Regions from separate parts of the Halobacillus sp. B23F22_5 genome, predicted to be linked through region 2. Evidence: a T-box and tRNA genes for the amino acid it is inferred to sense, from the RefSeq annotation. Region 2 holds a T-box; the other holds one or more tRNA genes.
The links. A T-box is a leader RNA that pairs with one kind of tRNA and senses whether it is charged. The one in region 2 lies ahead of ileS (isoleucine--tRNA ligase), so its partner is inferred to be a tRNA-Ile.
Positions count from the first base shown of each region.

Region 1: it has a tRNA-Ile gene. The T-box ahead of ileS (isoleucine--tRNA ligase) is inferred to sense a tRNA for this amino acid. The anticodon was not compared.

Region 1 is NZ_JBIEKI010000002.1:127,279-138,786, reverse strand. Features, by position in the region: gene ACGTN9_RS04025 (hypothetical protein) at 1-145, shown strand, start outside; gene phoU (phosphate signaling complex protein PhoU) at 326-985, opposite strand; gene pstB (phosphate ABC transporter ATP-binding protein PstB) at 1,013-1,771, opposite strand; gene pstA (phosphate ABC transporter permease PstA) at 1,889-2,767, opposite strand; gene pstC (phosphate ABC transporter permease subunit PstC) at 2,767-3,714, opposite strand; gene ACGTN9_RS04000 (PstS family phosphate ABC transporter substrate-binding protein) at 3,827-4,783, opposite strand; gene ACGTN9_RS03995 (peptidoglycan D,D-transpeptidase FtsI family protein) at 5,111-7,249, opposite strand; gene ACGTN9_RS03990 (MFS transporter) at 7,331-8,608, opposite strand; gene ACGTN9_RS03985 (superoxide dismutase) at 8,719-9,330, opposite strand; tRNA gene ACGTN9_RS03980 (tRNA-Phe) at 9,568-9,643, opposite strand; tRNA gene ACGTN9_RS03975 (tRNA-Ser) at 9,685-9,777, opposite strand; tRNA gene ACGTN9_RS03970 (tRNA-Ile) at 9,788-9,864, opposite strand; tRNA gene ACGTN9_RS03965 (tRNA-His) at 9,868-9,943, opposite strand; tRNA gene ACGTN9_RS03960 (tRNA-Met) at 9,976-10,052, opposite strand; tRNA gene ACGTN9_RS03955 (tRNA-Asn) at 10,061-10,132, opposite strand; gene ACGTN9_RS03950 (Na/Pi cotransporter family protein) at 10,524-11,508, opposite strand, start outside.
Region 2 is NZ_JBIEKI010000004.1:283,068-294,575, reverse strand. Features, by position in the region: gene ftsZ (cell division protein FtsZ) at 1-343, shown strand, start outside; gene spoIIGA (sigma-E processing peptidase SpoIIGA) at 640-1,554, shown strand; gene sigE (RNA polymerase sporulation sigma factor SigE) at 1,572-2,291, shown strand; gene sigG (RNA polymerase sporulation sigma factor SigG) at 2,410-3,189, shown strand; gene ACGTN9_RS08465 (YlmC/YmxH family sporulation protein) at 3,801-4,067, shown strand; gene pgeF (peptidoglycan editing factor PgeF) at 4,131-4,952, shown strand; gene ACGTN9_RS08455 (YggS family pyridoxal phosphate-dependent enzyme) at 4,954-5,622, shown strand; gene ACGTN9_RS08450 (cell division protein SepF) at 5,648-6,094, shown strand; gene ACGTN9_RS08445 (YggT family protein) at 6,099-6,362, shown strand; gene ACGTN9_RS08440 (YlmH family RNA-binding protein) at 7,071-7,844, shown strand; gene ACGTN9_RS08435 (DivIVA domain-containing protein) at 7,933-8,448, shown strand; T-box leader at 8,514-8,742, shown strand; gene ileS (isoleucine--tRNA ligase) at 8,901-11,508, shown strand, end outside.

The DNA of each region.
Region 1 (11,508 bases), on a different contig from region 2:
AAAAGAAAATATGATTATGGACCAAATCAATTTTCAACAATATTTAGATGAAGCAGATTACAGTCGTTACCTGCAAGTTGGTACGTTTGAATTAAACAATGAAATGTCTTACAAGGAAATTGCTAAAGAAATCACATCCAAATAATCGGTGTTTATTGTAAAGCAAAAAATCCTCTTGCACTCATGGTAACGGCTCCCACTATATCGAAACTAAGTCTTCCGCAAACGGGAGCTCCACTGTAAATCAAAACTGAGATTTAACATAGTCAAAATAAAAAAGAAGGGCAAAGGATGGATGACATCTCTTCGGCCCTTCTTTTTTTACTCACTCATTCAAATCATAAGTTCTGCCTTTGACAAGGAAAAAGATTTCTTCACCAATGTTCGTAATATGATCGGCAAAACGTTCAATATAGCGTGCCGAATAAGCCATTTGCATCAAATATTGGATTTGATCCGGACTGGTGGCTGTCAATTCAAGCAGTTCCCTTACAATACTTCCATACTTTTCATCAATAATATCATCCATCTCTGAAAGCTTCTGGGCAAATGAAATATCTTCAAGCTCAAATGCCTGCTGAGCGACATCTACCATATCAAAAGCAACGTTAGCCATTTCTCTTATTCCTGGGTGAATGGAAATCGGGTGATTTTCACCTAAATGCTGGGTTGCTTTAGAAATATTTTTTGCATGATCGGCCATTCTTTCCAGGTCATTCGCAATCTTGATAGCTATGATCAACCTCCGTAGATCGGTCGCTACCGGCTGTTGTTTAGCAATCAGGATCATTACTTTCTCATTGATATCTTCTTCTTTCTTATCAATAAGATGGTCATCATCCCTAATCTGTTGTGCTTTATTCACATCACGATCATACAGTGCGTCTATCGCTTTTACTAACGCCTGCTTCGTGTCTTCTGCTAATTCTCGGATGTCTGCTTTCAGGTTATTTAGTTCCTCTGAAAAATATTCCCTTGTCGGCATAAAATGACTCTCCTCCTGAAAATAATATTAACCGAATCTTCCACTGATATAATCTTCTGTCCGCTTATCTGTCGGATTAGAGAACAGCTTATCCGTATCAGCGAATTCAATCAGTTCCCCATTTAAGAAAAACGCAGTTTTATCGGAGATTCTTGCTGCCTGCTGCATATTATGAGTGACAATGATGATGCTATATTTCTTCTTCAACTCTTGAACTAACTCTTCCACTTTCAAGGTTGAAATAGGGTCCAGGGCAGATGTTGGTTCATCCATTAAAATGACATCCGGTTCAATAGCTAAAGCCCGGGCAATACAAATCCTTTGCTGCTGACCACCTGATAAGCCAAAAGCATTTTCATCGAGACGATCTTTTACCTCATCCCAAATAGCTGCATCACGAAGACTCTTCTCCACAATTTTATCTAACACCGCTTTTTTCTTAACCCCATGAATGCGCGGTCCGTAAGCGATATTGTCATAAATAGATTTCGGAAATGGGTTAGGCTTTTGAAAAACCATCCCTACTTTAGTTCTTAAGCCCTCCACACTGTGTTTATCTGAAAATATATCTTCTCCGTTATACTTGATGGAGCCTGAAGTTTTAACAATCGGGACCATTTCGACCATACGATTGAGAGTTTTCAAATAAGTCGATTTACCACAACCCGATGGACCGATGATTGCTGTCACTTTATTTTGAGGAACATTCATATTGATTTCATATAAAGCCTGGTCATTTCCATACCAAAGGTTTAAATTATTGACTTCAAATACATTTTTATCCATAGCAGCCTCACTCTTTGTTTGGTTGTTTTCTTTTAAATCCGGCTTGACTGACGTTTTATTATCTACTTTCTTTTGTTTCAATAGAGTATTCATTGATACAAATCCTCCTAACAGAGTTTAATACCGTTTTTGGAACTTGTTACGGATGAAAACCGCAATAGCATTCATGAATAATAGCACAATCAGCAATACTAGAATTCCTGCCGCAGCTACGAATTGCCATTCTTCTTGAGGACGGCCAGTCCAGTTAAAAATTTGAATCGGCATTACGGTATACTTAGAAAGCAGCGAATCAGGCAATGTGTAAAGTGCCGTAGCAGCTCCAACAATAATCAACGGAGCCGTTTCTCCAATTGCACGTGATAATGCCAGAATAGTACCAGTAAGGATACCGGGAAGTGCAGCAGGAAGAATGACACGGCGAATGGTCTGCCATTTGGATGCCCCCATACCATAGGAAGCTTCCTTAATATCTGAAGGTACAGACCTTATTGCCTCCTGTGCCGCCACAACAATTACCGGCAATACCAATAGTGCCATTGTCAGGCCGCCCGCGAGAAGTGTATAGCCAAAACGGAGCATATACACAAAGAAAGTAAGACCTAGCAGTCCATATACAATGGACGGTACACCAGCTAAATTTTGAATGTTAACTTGAATAAATTTTGTCCAACGGTTTTTATAGGCATACTCTTCCAGGAAGATAGCTGTACCTACCCCTAGTGTAATTGCTACAGGTGCAACTATCGCGATCATCATGATAGACCCGATAAGTCCTGCAAAGATACCTGCTTCTTCTGGATAAGGGGCTGGAAAGCTTGAGATAAAGCCTAAATTAAAATAACCAGTTCCTTGAGTCAATATACGATATAACAATAGTGCCAGGAAGATCAGACCGATTGTAGTTGAAACAAAAAATAAACCTTTAAGCACATTGTTCAGAAGCACTCTTCCACGTATTCTTTTTAAACTATTTCTTTCATCAATACCTGGCATCAGTATTCCTCCTTGAACTTACGCGAGATATACTGGGAAAGCATGTTCATCAGTAACGTGAACACGAACAGTGTCGCTCCTACAGCATAAATACTATAATAAATAGTTGAACCGAAGGTGGTATCCCCTGTCGCCCCCTGTACAATAAAGGCAGTCAACGTCTGAATTGAACGAGTAGGATCGAATGTCAAAGTCGGCGAAGCACCCGCCGCGATAACAACAATCATGGTTTCACCAATCGCCCGTGAGACTGCCAGGACAATAGATGCTACAATTCCAGAAAAAGCAGCAGGAAGTACTACTTTCATGGCAACTTCCAACCTGGTAGCACCTAAAGCTAGCGCACCTTCTCTCAAACTGTTTGGCACAGAGTTCATGGCATCTTCAGACAGGGATGCGATCATAGGGATGATCATAATTCCGACAACGATCCCCGCACTTAATGCATTGAAAATCCCTAATCCTGGGACGATATTTTTCAACAATGGTGTTACAAATGTCAAGGCAAAGAACCCGTATACCACAGTAGGAATACCTGCAAGTACTTCCAACGTAGGCTTGATTATTTTACGTGCACGATCACTTGCATACTCACTCAAGAAAATGGCTGACATCAACCCTAACGGGATAGCTACAATAGCAGCAATCAAGGTTATCAGCAGTGTTCCAGTGATCAACGGTAATACTCCAAAATGTCCTGTCCATGGGGACCACTGTGTACCAGTATAAAAGTCAACAATTGAAGTGGTGCTGAAAAAAGTAATCGATTCTCTAAGCAATGTGAAAAGAATTCCTGCAGTTGTCAATACACTCACTGCAGCACACAAAAACAAAAAGGCAGGAATGAGCTTTTCCAATTTACCAGAAACACTTTTCTTTTTTCTTTTATTTTCAATCATTGTTTGGACATCTATATTCATAGCTTCATTTTGTAAAGCTTTTCCCATGATAAATCCCCTTTCATCCATAAAAGGCGTTTAACGTATTCTCTTATTTTCATACAGCAAGGTGGGGCTGCTCTTAAGCCCCACCCTCCCTCATATTTCTTTTAACAACTGTTTATTCAGCTTCAGATTTTAAGGCGTCCAGCTGTTCTTGATATTTTTCTTCTGGAAGAGCTACGTAACCGACTTGCTCTGCGGCTTTACCTGCATTTTTCATGAGGTATTCAGAAAAGTCTTTTACTTGCTCTTTTTCTTTGTAAGATTTCATATTTACATAAGTGAACAATGGACGGGAGAAAGGTGTGTAAGAACCATCCTGAATTGTTTCCGGAGTCGGTTTTACCGCTTTTCCTTCCCCATCTTTGATGCCTAATACTTTCAAACTGTCTTCGTTTTCCTTGTAGTAGGCGTAACCAAAGAATCCGATTGCGTTAGGATCACTTTCAATTCCTCGTACTAAAACATTATCGTCTTCAGATAGAGTGGTATTTGATCCTTCTTTCATTGGCTGGTCTTCCAATACCACTTCGTTAAAGTAGTCGAAAGTTCCTGAATCATGACCAGGGCTGTAGATTTTAATTGTTTCATCCGGCCATTCTGGATTGATATCGGACCATTTAGTTGCATTATTACCATCTGTAAAAATCTTTTTTAAATCTTCTACTGAAAGCTCATCTACGAAATCATTTTGTTTACTAACAACTACTGAAAGTCCATCTTTTGCTACTTCTAATTCTTTGTACTCAACACCATTTTCCTCAGCTGCTTGCTTTTCTTCTTCTTTGATTGGTCTTGATGCATTACTGAAATCTGTTTCACCTTTGGTGAACTTCTTAAATCCTCCACCGGAACCAGAAGCATTTACTGATACGTTGACTTCGGGGTTTTTCTTGTTATATTCATACGTCAAAGCTTCCATGATCGGGAATACGGTAGAAGAGCCATCAATAGAGATGTTGCCTTTCATAGATTCTCCATTTTCTTCTCCGCCAGATTGGCCGCCACACGCTGCCAATGCACCTAGCATAAGAACTAGTGAAAATAGTAGTGCGAAATTCTTGAAATTCTTCATTTCTTTTCCCCCTACACTATTTGATATGTGTCGGTTGGCATGGCCAACTACAATTCCTATCATAGAGTCATAGTTTTAAATCAGAATGAATCCAGTGTAAAGATTGTGTAAATGCATTGATTGCAGAACAAAAGCGCAAGCGCCTTGCTCACCCCCGACAATCTTAAGACAAGCCTCGCCATGACGTTCTTTGTCACAGAGAGGATTGACTTAAGACCTCGAGGGGGGTAGGCGCTGGAGCTGGATGACACCCACTACCTGAAGTTATCCACAAAAAGAAAATTTTATAATTTGCTAAATAAAAAAAAGAGCAATACCCGTAAGGTATCACTCTTCTTTCTCTTCCTCATTTTCCACATCCAGTTTTTCATTTAAGTTCTTGACGCCTTCTTTGCTGCGTTCTTCTTTCAATTCAAAATACGCATCGAGAATGTCTTTTGTAATATATTTGTTGATACTAGAACCTGCACCTTTGCCGACATGAGGCACCACTACAGAGAAGGCTACTTCTGGATCATTGTGTGGTGCATATCCTACCATCGTCAAGTTCTCTGTATCAATCTTATAAGGTTTTCCGTTACTGTCTTTTAAATAGACCTCATTTTCCGCTGTACCGGTTTTTCCAGCCGGGCTGTAGTCGACATCATCGAAATACCCGTTCGCAGTTCCGCCAGTACGCTGAAAAGCATACTGGAAACCAAGCTGTACACGATCAATATACTTCTGCTCCATATCAATGCGATTTAGCACTGTCGTGTTAATATTCTGGCTGACTGGTCCTAACTCACCTGGTTCATTAGAAGGCTTGCGGATTTCTTTGACTAAATGAGGCTTGACACGGTAACCATCATTGGCAATGGTTGACACATACTGAGCCAATTGCATGGTTGTGTAAGAATTGTACTGGCCAATCATTAAGTCAAGCTGAATTCCTGGATTCGGATCTTCACCGATATAACCGACAGCTTCATAAGGCATGTCAATTCCAGTAGGTACCCCTAGACCAAACTGGTTATAATAATAAAGAAACTTTTCGTATGTTCCGCTCCTGAATCCTAATGGGTCATTCGGAATGTAGGTATCTCCTCCCATTCTGATGCCGGCTAAGAACATATAAACGTTTGAAGACTTCTGCAATGCTGTTATGTCATTTACTGGTCCTAATGTCCGCCAGGAACTTTTATCAGGTGTGCTCGCAATTTTTAATGTTCTGTCGTAAATCGTTTCACCCGGCTGCATAACCCCTTCATGTAAGGCCATCAAAACTGTAGCACCTTTGACCGCTGAACCAGGAAGATGCTGGGCCTGGATTGCTTTATAAGAATGGTCTTCTACTAAAGGTTCATCAGATTCCCTATCACGGTTATAATGCATCCCTGAAACTGCCAGTACTTCTCCGGTATTAGGATCCATCATGACCACCAACGCATCCTCTAGAAATCGGTTTTTATAAGGCTGGCGGGCTATCTCTTCTTTCAGTCTGCGTGCCACGATTTCATCGACCCGCTTCTGCAATTCGATATCGATAGAAAGTACTAAATCGTCCCCCCTGGAACCTTTCCTGACCACTTCGGAGTTGACGATATTATGTTTTTTATCTGTTTCATAACGAATTTTTTCCTTTGTTCCTCTTAATACACTTTCATACTCTTCTTCGAGGCCGCTTTTCCCGACACGGTCATTACGACTATAATCCAAGGACAGATAATAATCCTGGTTGGCCCGCGGAATACCCTGTTCGGCTGTAGTGATACTTCCGATATAATTTCGCAGCGTACCTTCAAATGGATATTTTCGATTCCAATCAGATGTTACATTGATACCAGGCAGTTGATTCAAATGTTCGGCAACTGTCGCATATTCCTCAATCGTGATGTCTTCATTCTTAATGATATGCGGAGCTAATGCAGAAGCCTGATCCAACTCTTTCTTGATTGCAATAACCTGGTACTTTTCGAATGGGATCGTTTTAATTTCTTCTTCAGTGATTCGATCGAGCATCAATTGATATACTTCTCCATTGGATAAGTTCTCTGCCTCTTCTGGTGTCACTCTTTCATTCACTTCTTTATCATGAAGCAAATAATAATATTCTTTTAAATCACGTTCCCTTACGATTTTCTCTAACTCTTTCTTATCTCCCATACTGATATACGCAGCCAGATCTTCCGCTAACTCCAGTCGATCCATCGGCTGTACCCCTTTTGGAGGCGTGTATGTAATCGAATAAAGCGGTTCGTTATCTACAAGAACCCTTCCGAAACGATCATACATTTTACCTCTTGGCACTGGTGTATGAATGGTGGTATTTTCCGTGCGGTTAATTTCTTCCTGGGCATCTTCTCCGTATAAAATCTGTACGACGCCCAATTGCAATATCAATGAAGCGAATAATAAAAAAATCACAAAGAACAAAATATTCATTCTCAAAGGAAGATGCGATTTTTTCTTTTTGCTTTTCCCCATCGTCCTCCCCCTTATATGTCAAATTCCACCCAATCATTATAACATCTTCCAAGAAATATAAATAGTTGCCAATGGGGGATATTAAGGGTTTTTACTAGTAGTCATTGTGGTATCTGTGACGTACGCACTTTCTGTTTCCTCCTGTTTACGTAAATCAATGCCTTTCACAAAAAAGTAAATCCAGAAGTGTCCGGATCCTACAATTAACAGGATGAAAGGAATAGCCTGTTCTGGAGTGAACAACGTGATGCCAATCAAGAAAATAATAATAGACAATACTCTTCCTGCATTTAAAAATAGTTCACGCACCACAATATATTCAATCCTCATTTCTGCCGCTTTCCATGACTTACCGATAACATCATAAGTCAAAGAAATGTAGGGCACATACAGTATCGGATAAGATATTCCTATCACTGCCGCATAAATCAACAAGGTTGTGAAGTTTACATTAATTAATAAGATAGAGAGCGCCAGGTATAACGAAACCCCGCCTGCGAAGATCGCCCATTTTCTAAGTCGGGGTTTGATATACTTTGTTGCAAGGAAATAAAGCACAAAGGCACTCCCGGAGTATACCAGATTGAACATACCTAAAGATAATTCACTCTGAGTAGCGATATACACCCAAATGGAAATGACAAATAAAAATGTCCCTTCCCTGAGTCCTTGAAAAATGTGGGCATTCAAGATTTTCCCCCAATTTTTATTGGTCTTACGTTCTTCAAAGATTCGCTTAAAAGAGAAATTCCCTTTCGCTTTTCTCCGCTTTAAAAAGAAGCTTGTGATTACCGCACAAATGAATAAGACGAACGAAATGGTAAAAATCACGGTATAACCTGTAAACGCAGTCATATTAGCGATGATTAAACCGGCTAATATAGGTCCGATCATACCACCGAAAGATTGCAGCAGTCCTAAAAAGCCATTAAAGAAATCACGCGTTTCTGGTTCTGTAATTTCGAATGTCAGCACATTAAAGGCGAGCCAGTAAAAGCCGTAACCAACACCTAATAAACCGCCCAGCAACATATTAAAGCTGGCGGCCTTCTCTCCTACCACCAATACCGTCAAGAAAAACAAGGATAAAAATATTACCCCTGCCCGCAGTACGACAACGCGATCCACCTTCTTCGCGAATTTTCCTGCAAAAATGAAAGTAATGGGCTGCAAAATATAGATACTCAAATTATATAACGCGATCGCTGTATACTCGCTGGATTGCTTCCACAAATAAACATTAACGAATGTATTCGATAAAAAGATGCCCAAGGAATAAAGACCGCCAATTAAAAGCAATAGCAGTAAATCCTTATTCACTTCAGTCGGCCCTAAAAGGGAGTGTAATATTTTTTTCATATCTCCAATCTCCTTTACTGTCCTTCTTTAGTTTCTTCAAATGGATTGGAGATATGCAATTTTATGGGCATGAAAAAAGCGCGGAAATTAATCCGCGCTTTTCATTACTATTATTTAGCATCTTGATAACGCTTAGAAACTTCTTCCCAGTTTACTACGTTCCAGAATGCTTTCGCATAATCCGGGCGCTTGTTCTGATACTTAAGGTAGTAAGCATGCTCCCATACGTCCAGCCCTAAGATAGGAGTTTTTCCTTCCATAATCGGTGAGTCCTGGTTAATGGTATCCATTAATTCGATGTTTCCGTTGTTTACTACTAACCAAGCCCAGCCAGAACCAAAACGACCTTTGGCTACATTTTCAAATTCTTCTTTGAATTGTTCAAAGCTGCCAAATTTTTCGTTAATAGCATTAGCCAAATCACCTGATGGCTCTCCACCACCATTTGGTGACATGATTTGCCAGAATAGAGAGTGGTTTACATGTCCTCCACCATTGTTACGGACAGCATTGCGGATATCTTCCGGTACAGCGTCAAGATTGCCGACTAGATCATCTAATGACTTGCTTTCTAAATCTGCATGGCCCTCAAGCGCATTGTTCAGCTTTGTCACATAGGTGTTATGGTGTTTTGTGTGGTGGATGTTCATTGTTTCCTTGTCAATGTGTGGTTCTAGTGCATCATAAGCGTATGGTAGTTCTGGTAGTTCAAATTTAGCCATAATGAAATTCCTCCTTTTTATAATATGTACCTTAGTGCCTGGAAGCAGTTCCCTGCTCTCAAGCCTCTAATGCAACATTACCAAAGCATCTGAAGTGTTGCAAATATTATGCATATTCTTATTTTCTTTTATTGACCCTGCTTATATAATGTTTCCCAAATAGATTTGCTTAAAACATAATTCTTTTATAGAAACAAAAAAATGCTGACTGTTAGTCAGCATCGCTAGGTATGTAAGTGGTGGCTTGGGACGGAATCGAACCGCCGACACACGGATTTTCAGTCCGTTGCTCTACCGACTGAGCTACCAAGCCGCATTAGTAAACATTAAATATTCTTAACACATGATATAAAATGGCGGAGGAGGAGGGATTCGAACCCCCGCGGGCCGTGAAGCCCCTGGCGGTTTTCAAGACCGCTCCCTTCAACCAGACTTGGGTACTCCTCCGCAAAAAAAATGGTGGACCCTGCAGGATTCGAACCTGCGACCGATCGGTTATGAGCCGATAGCTCTAACCAGCTGAGCTAAGGGTCCACATGGGGCGACCGGTGGGGATCGAACCCACGTATGCCGGAACCACAATCCGGTGCGTTAACCACTTCGCCACGACCGCCATGTTTTAAAATATAAAGTTTTTTGTATGTATGGTGTCGGCGGAGGGGATCGAACCCCCGACCTCACGGGTATGAACCGTACGCTCTCGCCAGCTGAGCTACGCCGACATTGAAGGCTCCACCGGTAGGATTCGAACCTACGACCAATCGGTTAACAGCCGATTGCTCTACCACTGAGCTACGGTGGAATAATATAAAAGTGTATATCACTGAGTTACAAGTTAAGTGCTCGTCATTCAACTCTGTAATTGGTCTTCCTTGCTGAAATAGTACTGTTGCATTCCTCGCAAAGTTTCTTCGGTGATTATTCGATGAGGTTAGCTTCGCAAAGCTTACTCCGAAGTGTTTTCGAAAAGGTTGGCTTTGTTGAAGCGACGAGATATAATATATCATGTATTTCAAAAGGTGTCAATAGCAATGAAAAATTCTTAACCAGTAAGAAAGCAACAAAAATAATATAGCATGTTCAAAAGCTGCTTTCAAGACTAATTTTTATAAATTTGCCAGGTTTTATCGATGGTTTCTTTCCACGTTGAACATAATCAAGACGCACTCAGCTTAACTGAGTGCGTCTTGTTTTTACTGCTCCTCTTCACCAAGCACTTCTTCCGCAATGTTAACCGCATGGTCTCCAATACGTTCCAAGTTACTGATTATATCTACAAATACGATACCAGCTTGACCTGTACATAACCCTTCGTTCAAGCGAAGAATATGCTTTTTACGATAAGTTCGTTCCATTTGGTCAATCTGATCTTCTTTCTGGACAACCGCGAGAGCTTCTTCACGGTCCATCGTTTCTAACGCTTTGGTCGCTTGTTTGACAGTCATAAGCGTCAAGTTGAACATATCATTTAAGTCTTCTTGAGCCTGCCCTGTCAAATCAACTTTGTTTGAAACCTTATAATCGATAAGCTCAATGATGTTTTCAAAATGATCTCCGATACGTTCATAATCTCTGACTGAATCAAGAAGGGCCGAGTGTTTTCTACTGTCTTCATCAGTCAACGGAGCAACAGATAGTTTAACAAGATAATCTGTAATTTTCCGATCTAGATTATTTAATGCATCTTCTAACTGCATTGCTACTTCCGCATGCTTCTGCTTCAGGTTATTGGAATAACTGCTGGCCTCTTCCAACCCTTTATACGCTAAATCTCCCATACGTAGAACCTCTTCTTTCGCCTGGTCTAATGCAAGCGATGGAGATTGTTCAATAAAAATCGGGTCTAAATGTTGTGGTTTAGAATCCACCGCGGAATCCTCACCAGGCACAAGCTTGACAACTACCCAAGCTAACACAGCGATAAACGGGAATTGCAAAATAGTATTAGCTATATTAAATGACCCGTGTGCAAATGCAATGGTCATTTCCGGATTAAGGTCAAGCGTATTTTTGAGCCATTCCGTATACATAGTGAATGGTTTTAATAAAATTAAAAACAGTGCAGCACCTAGCAAGTTGAAGATAACATGCGTGAAGGCCGCTCTTCTTGCACCGACACTGGCACCAATCGCAGCTAATACAGCCGTTATCGTTGTACCGATATTATCACCGAACAGT
Region 2 (11,508 bases):
ACAAGAGGCGGCTGACATTGTGACTTCAGCAGCCGACCAGGAAGTAAACGTCATCTTCGGTTCCGTGATAAATGAGAACCTGAAAGATGAAATTGTCGTAACTGTAATTGCAACTGGTTTCGATGAAGCTCAATTGAGCCAGAGCCAGAACAAACAGCGTCCGGCTCTTGGCCAAATGGGCGGGGGCGGCGTTAATCAGCAGCAACAACAGCCAGACCGTCTGGAGAGAAGAAGAGAAGAGCCACGCCAGCAGGAAATGCCATCCCAACAGCGTGGTGGTAATCAAGAAGAAGACACATTGGATATCCCGACATTTTTAAGAAATCGCAACCGTAGACGATAGTAACAATAATGAAAGAGCCTCCTGCCATTCAGCAGGAGGCTCTTTGTTATGTCCTCCGTTAAACCTTTGAATTTCCAGTATCCTCTTCCGTCTCAATCATAAAAGGCTTCCTGGTACCAGGAAGCCTTTTTTACGTTTCGACATGCTTTAATGCTCGACTTGATAAGGATGCTTATCGGACAGCGACAAAATCGGCTAAAAAAAGTCTTCCTGTCATGGCAGAAAGTGACAGACTTTTAGGAACAGCATGTCTTATACTTGGTATCACTATTTATTGAGAAAAGGAGAAAGAGGTGATGATCTATCTCGACGCCGTATGGCTGCTTAATTTTTTGGTAGATGGAATGATTCTGATTATAACCCAGGCAGTCACAAAGTCTTATACAACGATGCGAAGAATTATGTTTGCTGCTCTGATCGCCTCCCTTATTGTACCTCTGACGATATTTTTTTCAGATTCCTGGCTAGTATCTCCATTAGGAAAATTTGCTTATTCGATGGTTATCATATTGGCAGCATTCCCTTATAAGTCTATATCCGTTTATTTACGTAACTTGACCAGTTTCTATTTTGTCACTTTTGCGATTGGAGGCGCCCTGTTTGCCAGTCATTTTTTCTTGAAAATGAATGTCCAGATGTCTGCACCAGGAATGGTCACCTTCTCAACAGGCTATGGCGATCCAATCAGTTGGATATTTGTACTTATTGGGTTTCCTGTTGCCTGGTGGTTTACAAAACATCGCTTACAGCGGATTGCAATATTGAAATTGAAATACGAGGAAATTTATGAAGTTATTTTAGAGTGGAAAGGGAGAAAAGCTGTTTCCACCGGTTTGGTGGATAGTGGAAATCATTTGAGTGACCCGTTGACAAACAAGCTGGTTTTTCTTGGAGATGAAGAGGTATTCCGTGCGTTTGTCACCGAGGAGGAATGGTCGGAGCTTAAAGAAGTGGAAGAAAGTTATGACATTAACCGGATCCCTGATTCGTTACAGGAATCCGTCCATTTCATTCCATACAAGGGTGCCAGTGGAGAAAGGAAATTAATGCTGGCCATACAATTAGACAAAATCGAATTAGTTAGTGATGAGAAGAAAAAAATCAGCATGCATGCTCCGCTACTGGGTCTGCAGTTCGGCAGATTGACGGATGATGACAGCTATCATGTCCTGCTTCATCCGGAAATGATGCAAAAAGGAAAAGTAGCTTAAAAGGAAGGGGTTTTGATATGAGCAAATGGAAGTTGAAGTTACGACTCTGGTATTATCGGATTTTATTGAAGCTTGGCTTGAAAACAAATGAAATTTATTACATAGGAGGAAGCGAAGCGCTTCCCCCTCCGTTATCAAGAGAAGAAGAGGCAGAGCTGTTAAAGCGGCTGCCGAAAGGGGATAAAGCCGCAAGGGCGATGTTGATTGAACGTAATTTGCGGCTGGTCGTCTATATTGCACGAAAATTCGAAAACACTGGTTTGAATATCGAAGATTTGATCAGCATTGGCACAATTGGATTGATCAAAGCCGTGAATACCTTTAATCCAGAAAAGAAAATCAAGCTTGCTACTTACGCCTCTCGCTGTATCGAAAATGAAATTCTCATGCATCTGCGGAAAAGCAATAAATTAAAGTCAGAAGTTTCTTTCGACGAACCGTTGAACGTCGATTGGGATGGAAATGAACTGCTGCTATCTGATATTCTCGGTACGGAGGAAGATATCATTACCAAAGGTATCGAAGATAAAGTCGATAAACGGTTATTGAAAAAAGCATTAGAACAGCTGAATGACAGGGAAAAGCAAATCATGGAGCTCCGGTTCGGCCTTGTGGATAAAGAAGAAAAGACCCAAAAAGATGTCGCCGACATGCTCGGTATATCCCAGTCCTATATTTCAAGGCTTGAGAAAAAAATTATTAAAAGATTGAAACGGGAATTTAACAAGATGGTATAGCACTTTCCCGGTATTTTTGAAACATACGTTCGCTGTTTTGTCTTAATTGGATATGCATATAATTCCCAGCCCGGGGAGATACTGAATCGTGAATAGCTTCCTGGGAGGGTAAAATACCGTGACTAGACATAAAGTTGAAATATGTGGTGTAGATACATCTAAGCTTCCAGTACTTAAAAATGATGAAATGCGTATTTTGTTCAAACGGATGCAAAGTGGAGACCGATCTGCCAGGGAGGAACTAGTCAATGGCAACTTACGACTGGTATTGAGTGTCATTCAGCGGTTCAATAACCGTGGCGAGTACGTGGATGATCTTTTCCAGGTGGGTTGTATTGGTCTTATGAAATCCATCGATAATTTTGATTTAAGCCATAATGTAAAGTTTTCTACTTATGCTGTTCCGATGATTATTGGTGAAATCCGCAGGTACCTTCGGGATAACAACCCGATCCGTGTATCACGTTCGTTACGCGATACCGCGTATAAAGCCTTGCAGATGCGGGAGAAGTTAATCAGTGAACGTTCAAAGGATCCGGCACCCGCTGAAATAGCCAAGGAAATGGGGGTCCCCCACGAAGATGTCGTCTTCGCTATGGATGCTATCCAGGATCCGGTTTCATTGTTCGAACCGATCTACAATGATGGAGGAGATCCAATATTCGTCATGGATCAACTAAAGGACGAAAAGCATAAAGACTCGGTATGGCTTGATGAATTATCTCTAAGAGAAGGCATGAAGCGGTTGAATGACCGGGAAAAAATGATTTTAACGAAACGTTTCTTCCAAGGAAAAACGCAAATGGAAGTGGCGGATGAAATCGGAATATCTCAAGCGCAGGTTTCCAGGCTTGAAAAAGCAGCCATAAAAGAAATGAACACAACCATGTTTGAATAAACCAAGCTATTCACAAAGTGCACCGTATCCCCGGTGCACTTTTTATTTTGGCTATTTAAAAACGTTCCTAAGGGATTTATTCAACAATATGGCCGTAAAGTCGAAGACTTGATTTCGAGATATTGTTGGAGATTAGGGGCTTCCCACATGAGTCTCACCGTTTCCCTACGCCCCTAGCCATGGGAAGTTCTCGAAATCACCTCTACGAAAACCGCCCTATGATTGAAGACTTTGGTGCCTTTACATTCTTGGTAAAAGCTCAAGGATGAAGTTCTAAGCTACATTCTTCTCTTTTTGGAGGGTCCGTTTATTACTAATCTGGATGGATGGGAAGGGAAACGGGGAGACTCCCGCGGGAGAAGGGGCTAGGCGAGATCCCGCAGGGCTTTAGCCCGAGGAAGCTTGCCAGATCCCCCGCAGGAAAGCGAGTTGTTTCCCGGAACATCCCCTTTCTCTCATGGTAACGGACCAAACTATCTCGAAACTGAGTCTTCATGTAAAGGGAGGTGAACTGTAAAATCAAATAATTAGATTTCACAGCGCTTTTTTATATTTTAGAACCATGTAATCCACCTTTCTTGCATAGAATGGAGCAAGGAAGGTGATTGGATATGATGATTTCAGAATTACAAATGAAAGATATCATCGCAATGGAAACAGGTGAACGGCTTGGCCAGATTGCTGATTTGGATATAGATGTCGATAACGGAAAAGTGGTTGCCATCGTAATCACACTAAAAGGGAAAATGATGGGATTGTTTGGAAAAGATGAAGAAGCGGTGATACCATGGGACCAGATCATCAACATCGGTACGGATGTTATTTTAGTGAAAAAACCCTTCGCGCTCCCTCCTCAATCGACAAAAAAGATAGAATAATGGGATTAGAAGAAGAAATATGACTGGTTCTGTGGTAAAATATAGGGCAACTGAGGTGGTAACATGACAGAACCATTTAAACATAAAAACGATTCTCTGTTATCTATACAGAATTGGAAGCAATATCAGGCTCTTACGGCTGGCTTTTCAACCAGGTATGGTGGGGTCAGCGGGCCTCCGTTTATGAATTTCAACCTGGGCCTTCATGTAAATGATCGGGAAGAGGATGTCATCTCAAATCGGGAACGTCTTGCTGCTTCTGTAGGTATCCCCCTAAATAAATGGGTGATTGGAGAACAGGTTCATGGTACAGAGGTAGCTGTAGTTCATGAGGAAGATGCAGGTAAAGGAGCTTTACGACAAGACACTTCCGTCAAGGGGTGCGACGGGCTGATCACAAATACACCAGACTTATTATTAGCTGCTTTTTTTGCTGATTGTGTGCCGTTATATTTTCATGCGCCTAATGCAGGATGGATTGGTATCGCGCATGCCGGCTGGAAAGGTACAGTTAACGGTATGGCTGCCTCGATGGTGAAAGCACTTCAAGCTCAGGGTATACCAGCGCAAGAAATAAGAGCTGTTATCGGCCCTTCTATCAGCATGAAACATTACGAAGTGGATCAACGCGTTTTCGCCCACATAGAAAATAAATATGTAAATAAAGTCACCGAACCCCTTCATGATGGAAAATTTCTGTTGGATTTGAGAGAATTGAATCGACTGATTTTATTGGATTCAGGTGTAGATGAAAAATACATCCGTGTTACCGAGCATTGTACATACGAACAGGAAGACGTATTTTTTTCCCATCGCCGTGACCACGGGAAAACAGGCCGGATGCTTGGATTCATAGGCTTTTCAGATGGAAAAGGAGACGTGTAGCATGAGTGTGGAAGCAAATTGGCAGGAAATTAAAACAACAATAGAGCAAGCCTGCAGTAATTGTGGACGAGATGGAGAAGAAGTTACAGTAGTTGCAGTTACAAAATATGTAACAGTTGAGCGGGCGAGAGAAGCCTTAGCTGCAGGCATCAATCATCTCGGTGAAAACAGAATGAAAGGCTTTTTGGAAAAGCACGAGGCCATCGGAAATGATGCCACCTGGCATTTTATCGGTTCTTTACAGTCTCGGAAGGTTAAGGAAATCATTAATGATGTCGACTATATCCATTCACTGGATCGGAAGTCTTTGGCAAAGGAAATTGACAAGCGTGCCGATAGCCCTGTCTCGTGCTTTCTGCAAGTGAATGTCAGCGGGGAAGAATCAAAGCATGGGATGGCACTGGATGAAGTGGAAGCGTTCATCGAGTGGCTGGAAGCATACCCTAATGTCAGGGTTATCGGATTGATGACTATGGCCCCTCATGTAGAGGATGAAGAGACGCTTAGAGGCACTTTCCGTAAATTGCGTGCCATGCGCGACCGGATCAGGGACAAGCAGTATCCTCACGCCCCATGTCAGGAATTATCCATGGGAATGAGCAATGATTACAAGCTGGCAATTGAAGAAGGAGCTACTTTCATCCGGCTTGGGTCCAGTCTGGTAGGCTGATAACTATTAAAGAGGTGATCATGAAATGAGTATGAAAAATAAATTCAAATCATTTTTCACACTAGATGATGAATATGAATACATGGAGGAAGAAATGGAAGATACCAATAACAACCAGCCGGCTAATCAGCAGCAAAGTTTTCCTGAGCAAAAGACAAAAAACGTTGTCAGTTTAAAAAGCGCTCAATCCTCTTCACGGATGATGTTGTGTGAGCCTCGCAACTATAATGAGGCGCAGGATATCGCGGATCATCTCGTAAACCGTCGCGCGGTTGTGATCAATTTGCAGCGAGTGGATCACCAGCAGGCGAAACGGATTGTGGATTTTTTAAGCGGTACCGTTTATGCTATTGGAGGGGATATCCAGAAGCTTGGTATGCAGACTTTCCTATGCACACCAGACAATGTAGAGATATCCGGTTCGATTTCAGAAATTCTTGAGCAGGAAGATGATCTAGACAAAAGGTGGTAAAGAAATGCAGCAACTATTTGTTTTATTGACTAATGCAATCCAAATCTACAGCTGGGCATTAATTATTTATATCTTCATGTCCTGGTTCCCTGGGGCTAGAGAATCGTCGATCGGGCAGTTTCTGGCTAAAATTTGCGAACCATTTTTAGAGCCGTTCCGACGTATCATTCCCCCGCTTGGAATGATTGATATTTCCCCAATTGTAGCTATTTTAGTGTTGAACTTTGCAAACATGGGGCTTCGTGAACTATACATCATGCTTATGTAACAGATATCATAATAATTTAAGAAGTAAAGCTGCCACTGGCGGCTTTATTTTTGCTTTTTATTGGCTCTGTTAAACAGCGGTATTGATTTTTCCTAAAAGACTTATTCAACAATAGGGCCGGATTATGGAAGACTCAGTTTCAAGGTAATTTTGGTCCGTTACCGAGACAGGGTAAAGAGTGGCGGGGAAACGGTTCGCTTTCCTGTGGGGGAGCTGGCAAGCCTCCTCAGACTTCGTCTTCCGGGGTCTTGCCTAGATCCTTCTCCCACGGGAGTCTCACCGTTTCCCCGCCACCCTACCCGTATTTTGGTGAACGAATCCTATGTTATAAGAAGATATCTTCCACATTTACTGCTTGAAAAGCCCAATGATACAGGAAATAAGCCCTCATTGTAGCTCTTACTATGTCTGAATGATTCTGTATACCGATGTTTCCGTTTCTCTCATAAGTGCAAGGAGGGCCGGGAAATTGCGAGACTCCTGTGGGATGAACATGATCGGTGAGATCCCGCAAGGCGAAGCCTGAGGAAGCTCACCACATGCCACGGAAAGCGAGTGATTTCCCGGACCTCTAAACGCTCACAACCGTAACGGAAACAGTTTCTCTCGAAACTGAGTCTTAAGCAAATGGGAGCTTAACTTGATAATCAACAATAAGATTTAACAGAGCCTTTTTTTAACGAATGATGATTTTTGTGGGAGGAAGAGATGGATATTTATCAGCATTTTCGAAAAGAAGAACAGCCATTTATCGATCAAGTACTCTCCTGGCAAGAGGAAGTTGGCCGCAGTTTCCAAAGTAAGCTGACTGATTTTCTCGATCCTCGGGAACAATTCATTTTTGAAAGCCTGCTTGGCAATCATCCCGACTTTACCTGGAAACTGTTCGGCGGCAGGGATGATTCTGAACGGAAGCGAGGTCTTTTGGCACCTTATTATGAACAAATCCAACCAGACCAATTCGACCTGACTCTTTTAGAGGCTACTTATCCAGAGAAGTTTGTCACCTTGACTCATCCAGATGTACTCGGTGCATTCATGAGTTTGGGCATCAAACGTAAGAAACTCGGTGATCTGATTGTCAGGGATGGTGTTGTTCAAATCATCGTTGCCAGTGAAATTGCTGATTATGTACGTATGAATCTTGATGGGATAAAAAAAGCCACTGTGCATTTTCAGGAGATACCTTTTGACCGACTGATTGAAGATAATGAACAATGGGAAGAGTTGGATACGACCGTTTCATCATTGCGGCTGGATACCCTCATCAAAGAAATTTACCGCATGTCCCGCCAGAAAGCTTCTTTATTTATTGAAAAAGGACAGGTAAAGGTAAACTTCCGAATCGTCGAAGACACCTCGTTCAAGCTGGAAGCAGGCGACATGATTTCCATCAGGGGGAAAGGACGCAGCAAACTCACAGAGGTTCTTGGCACCACTAAAAAGGACAAGTACAAAGTGATCATCTCCCGATTAAAATAAACCGCTGTGCAAGCAGGAATCGACCAACTTTTGTCGAAATGGAATATAATTCGAAATAATGTCCGATACTTTTGAGGAGGTGGCTGGTGTGCCATTAACACCACTGGATATTCATAATAAAGAATTCACACGCGGTTTTCGAGGTTATGATGAGGACGAGGTCAATGAATTTCTTGAGCAGGTCATCAAAGATTATGAACAGGTGAACCGTGATAAAAAAGCGCTGGAGGAGAAAGTGGAACAGTTGAATGAGCGTCTGGGCCATTTCAATAACATCGAAACAACACTCAATAAATCCATTCTGGTTGCTCAGGAAACGGCAGAAGAAGTAAAAAGCAATGCCAGCAAAGAATCTAAGCTGATTATAAAAGAAGCAGAAAAGAACGCCGATCGCATCATCAATGAAGCATTGCAGAAATCACACCGGATTGCTATCGAAGTGGAAGAACTGAAAAAACAGGCAAAGGTGTTCAGAACGCGTCTGCGTATGCTGGTGGAAGCACAACTGGATATGATTGAAACAGACGACTGGGATCATTTATTTGACACAGAATTAGATGATAAGTCAGAAGTGAAAAAAGAGATGGTGGAAAATAAATCTTGACGAAAAAAGCAATATTACATATAATTCATTAACATGATATAATTCCAGAAGAAAAGAATAGATAGAGTTGAACGATGACAGGGAGAGTACACAAGCCCGCATGCAGCATGAGCGATCCAGGGATGGTGAAAGCCTGGGGCAGCGCCTTGATGGAAAATCACCCTCGAGTTTTCCATTCGAAAAGCGATGAGTAGAAATGGACGCCTTATCCACGATACGGATCAACAGAGCGGAATCGGCATGTTGATGGCCGGTTCTACAAGGGTGGTACCGCGAGATCCTCTCGTCCCTTCCAGGGATGAGAGGGTCTTTTTTATACTTTAAGAAAGTTTAACTGTGTTAAAAGATTAAAGTATAAGAAAAACTAAGGCTTTCGCCATAAGGACTTGGCGACAAGCCAAGTTTTTCTAATATTATTTAGCAATACTTAGAAACTGAAGGAGGAAGCAGCAGTGAATTATAAAGATACATTACGGATGCCTAAGACCGAGTTTCCAATGCGAGGAAACCTTCCGAACCGTGAGCCGAAGATGCAGGAACGGTGGGAGGAATTGAACATTTATGAAAAAGTACAGGAACGGACAGAAGGGCGTCCATTGTTCGTCCTTCACGACGGCCCTCCGTACGCTAATGGTGACTTGCACATGGGGCATGCCCTCAATAAATCCTTGAAAGATTTCATCGTCAGGTATAAATCCATGTCCGGCTACCATGCACCATATGTCCCTGGCTGGGATACACACGGACTGCCGATTGAAACAGCACTGACAAAGAAAAAGAAAGTCGATCGTAAAAAGATGTCCATTGCTGAATTCCGTCAAAAGTGTGCGGATTATGCGATGGGGCAGTTGGATAACCAGCGAAAAGAATTCAAACGCATGGGTATCCGCGGGGATTGGAATAACCCATATGTGACATTGAATAAAGACTATGAAGCTGAACAGATCAAAGTATTTGGTGAAATGGCTAAAAAAGGCTATATCTACAAAGGGTTGAAGCCTGTCTACTGGTCTCCATCATCCGAATCAGCGCTTGCAGAGGCTGAAATCGAATATCAGGATAAGCGGTCACCATCCATCTATGTATCTTTCCAAGTGAAAGATGGAAAAGATCTGTTTGACGGAGATGAAAAGTTCATCATCTGGACGACAACTCCTTGGACGATTCCTTCTAATCTGGCAATCGCTTTGAATCCGGCTTATAACTATGTGGTAGTAAAAGCTGGAGACAATAAATTTGTCATTGCTGAAGATCTGCTTGAAGATGTTGCAGAAAAGCTGGAATGGGAATCTTACGAAATCGTAAAGACTTTTAAAGGAAAAGAAGCAGAACATGTTACGACCCAGCATCCATTCTATGCTCGTGAATCCCTAGTCATTATTGGTGATCATGTTACTGCAGATGGTGGTACCGGCTGTGTCCATACCGCTCCCGGTCACGGGGAAGATGACTTCTGGGTAGGGAAGCAATACGGCCTTGATGTACTTTGCCCGGTTGATGACAAAGGGGTATTTACCGAAGAAGCTCCTGGTTTTGAAGGGATGTTCTACGATAAAGCAAACAAACCGATTACAGAAAAATTGACCGAAGCAGGAGCATTGGAAAAATTAGAATTCATCACGCACTCCTACCCGCATGACTGGAGGACGAAGAAACCGACGATTTTCCGTGCTACAGACCAATGGTTCGCTTCCATCAAAGATTTCCGTGATACATTATTAGAGGAAATCAACAACGTCAAATGGGTTCCGCGATGGGGTGAAACTCGTCTTTACAACATGGTTCGCGACCGTGAAGATTGGTGTATTTCCCGCCAGCGGACCTGGGGCGTACCGATTCCAGTCTTCTATGGCGAAGATGGCACACCAATCATTACGGATGAAACGATCGACCATGTCGCAGGTTTGTTCCGGGAACACGGCTCCAATGTGTGGTTCGAACGCGAGGCGAAAGATTTGCTTCCGGAAGGCTTCACTTCCGAACACAGCCCGAACGGCGAATTCACCAAAGAAGAGGACATCATGGATGTCTGGTTTGATTCCGGTTCGTCACACCAGGCAGTATTGCACCAGCGTCCAGAGCTGCAACGTCCGGCAGACCTGTATTTAGAGGGTTCTGACCAATACCGCGGCTGGTTCAACTCTTCCTTATCTACTTCTGTAGCCGTGACAGGAAAAGCACCATTCAAAGGGATTTTAAGCCACGGGTTTGCTTTGGATGGCCATGGCCGTAAGATGAGTAAATCAATCGGTAACGTCATCCTGCCTGACAAGGTGACGAAACAGCTGGGAGCGGAAATCATCCGTCTATGGGTGGCAAGCTCTGATTACCAGGCAGACGTAAGAGTTTCCGATGATATCCTGAAACAAGTATCTGAGGTTTATCGTAAAATTCGTAACACGTTCCGCTTCCTGCTCGGAAATCTTCATGATTTCGATCCAGCTGCTGACCGTGTACCGGAGGAACAGTTGGAAGAAGTAGATCGTTATATGAAAATGCGATTGAACAGCCTGGTTAAAAACGTCCGTGAAGCTTATGACAACTATGAGTTCAATGTCATCTACCATCAGGTTCATAACTTCTGTACGATTGATTTGAGCTCGTTCTACCTGGATTTCGCCAAAGATATCCTGTATATCGAAGCACCTGATCATCCACGGAGAAGAAGCATCCAGACTGTTTACTATGAAACGCTGACTGCATTAGTTAAGCTGTTAGCACCAATTATTCCTCATACTACAGATGAAGTGTGGGAGTACCTGCCAGGCGTAAGCGAGGAAAGTGTCCAACTGACTGATATGCCGGATGAGGTAGCCGTCATCGACAGCCAGGAGCTTAAGGACAAATGGGATCATTTCATGAAAGTGAGAGATGATGTTCTTAAAGCCTTAGAAGATGCACGGAACGAAAAAGTCATTGGTAAGTCATTGGAAGCAAGAGTGACGATTGTACCGAAGGATGAGCAGACACAAAGTGTGTTGAAAAACATCGAGCATCTGCACCAGCTCCTGATTGTCTCAGAAGCAGAGGTAGCATTATCACATCCTGATGCCAAAGCAT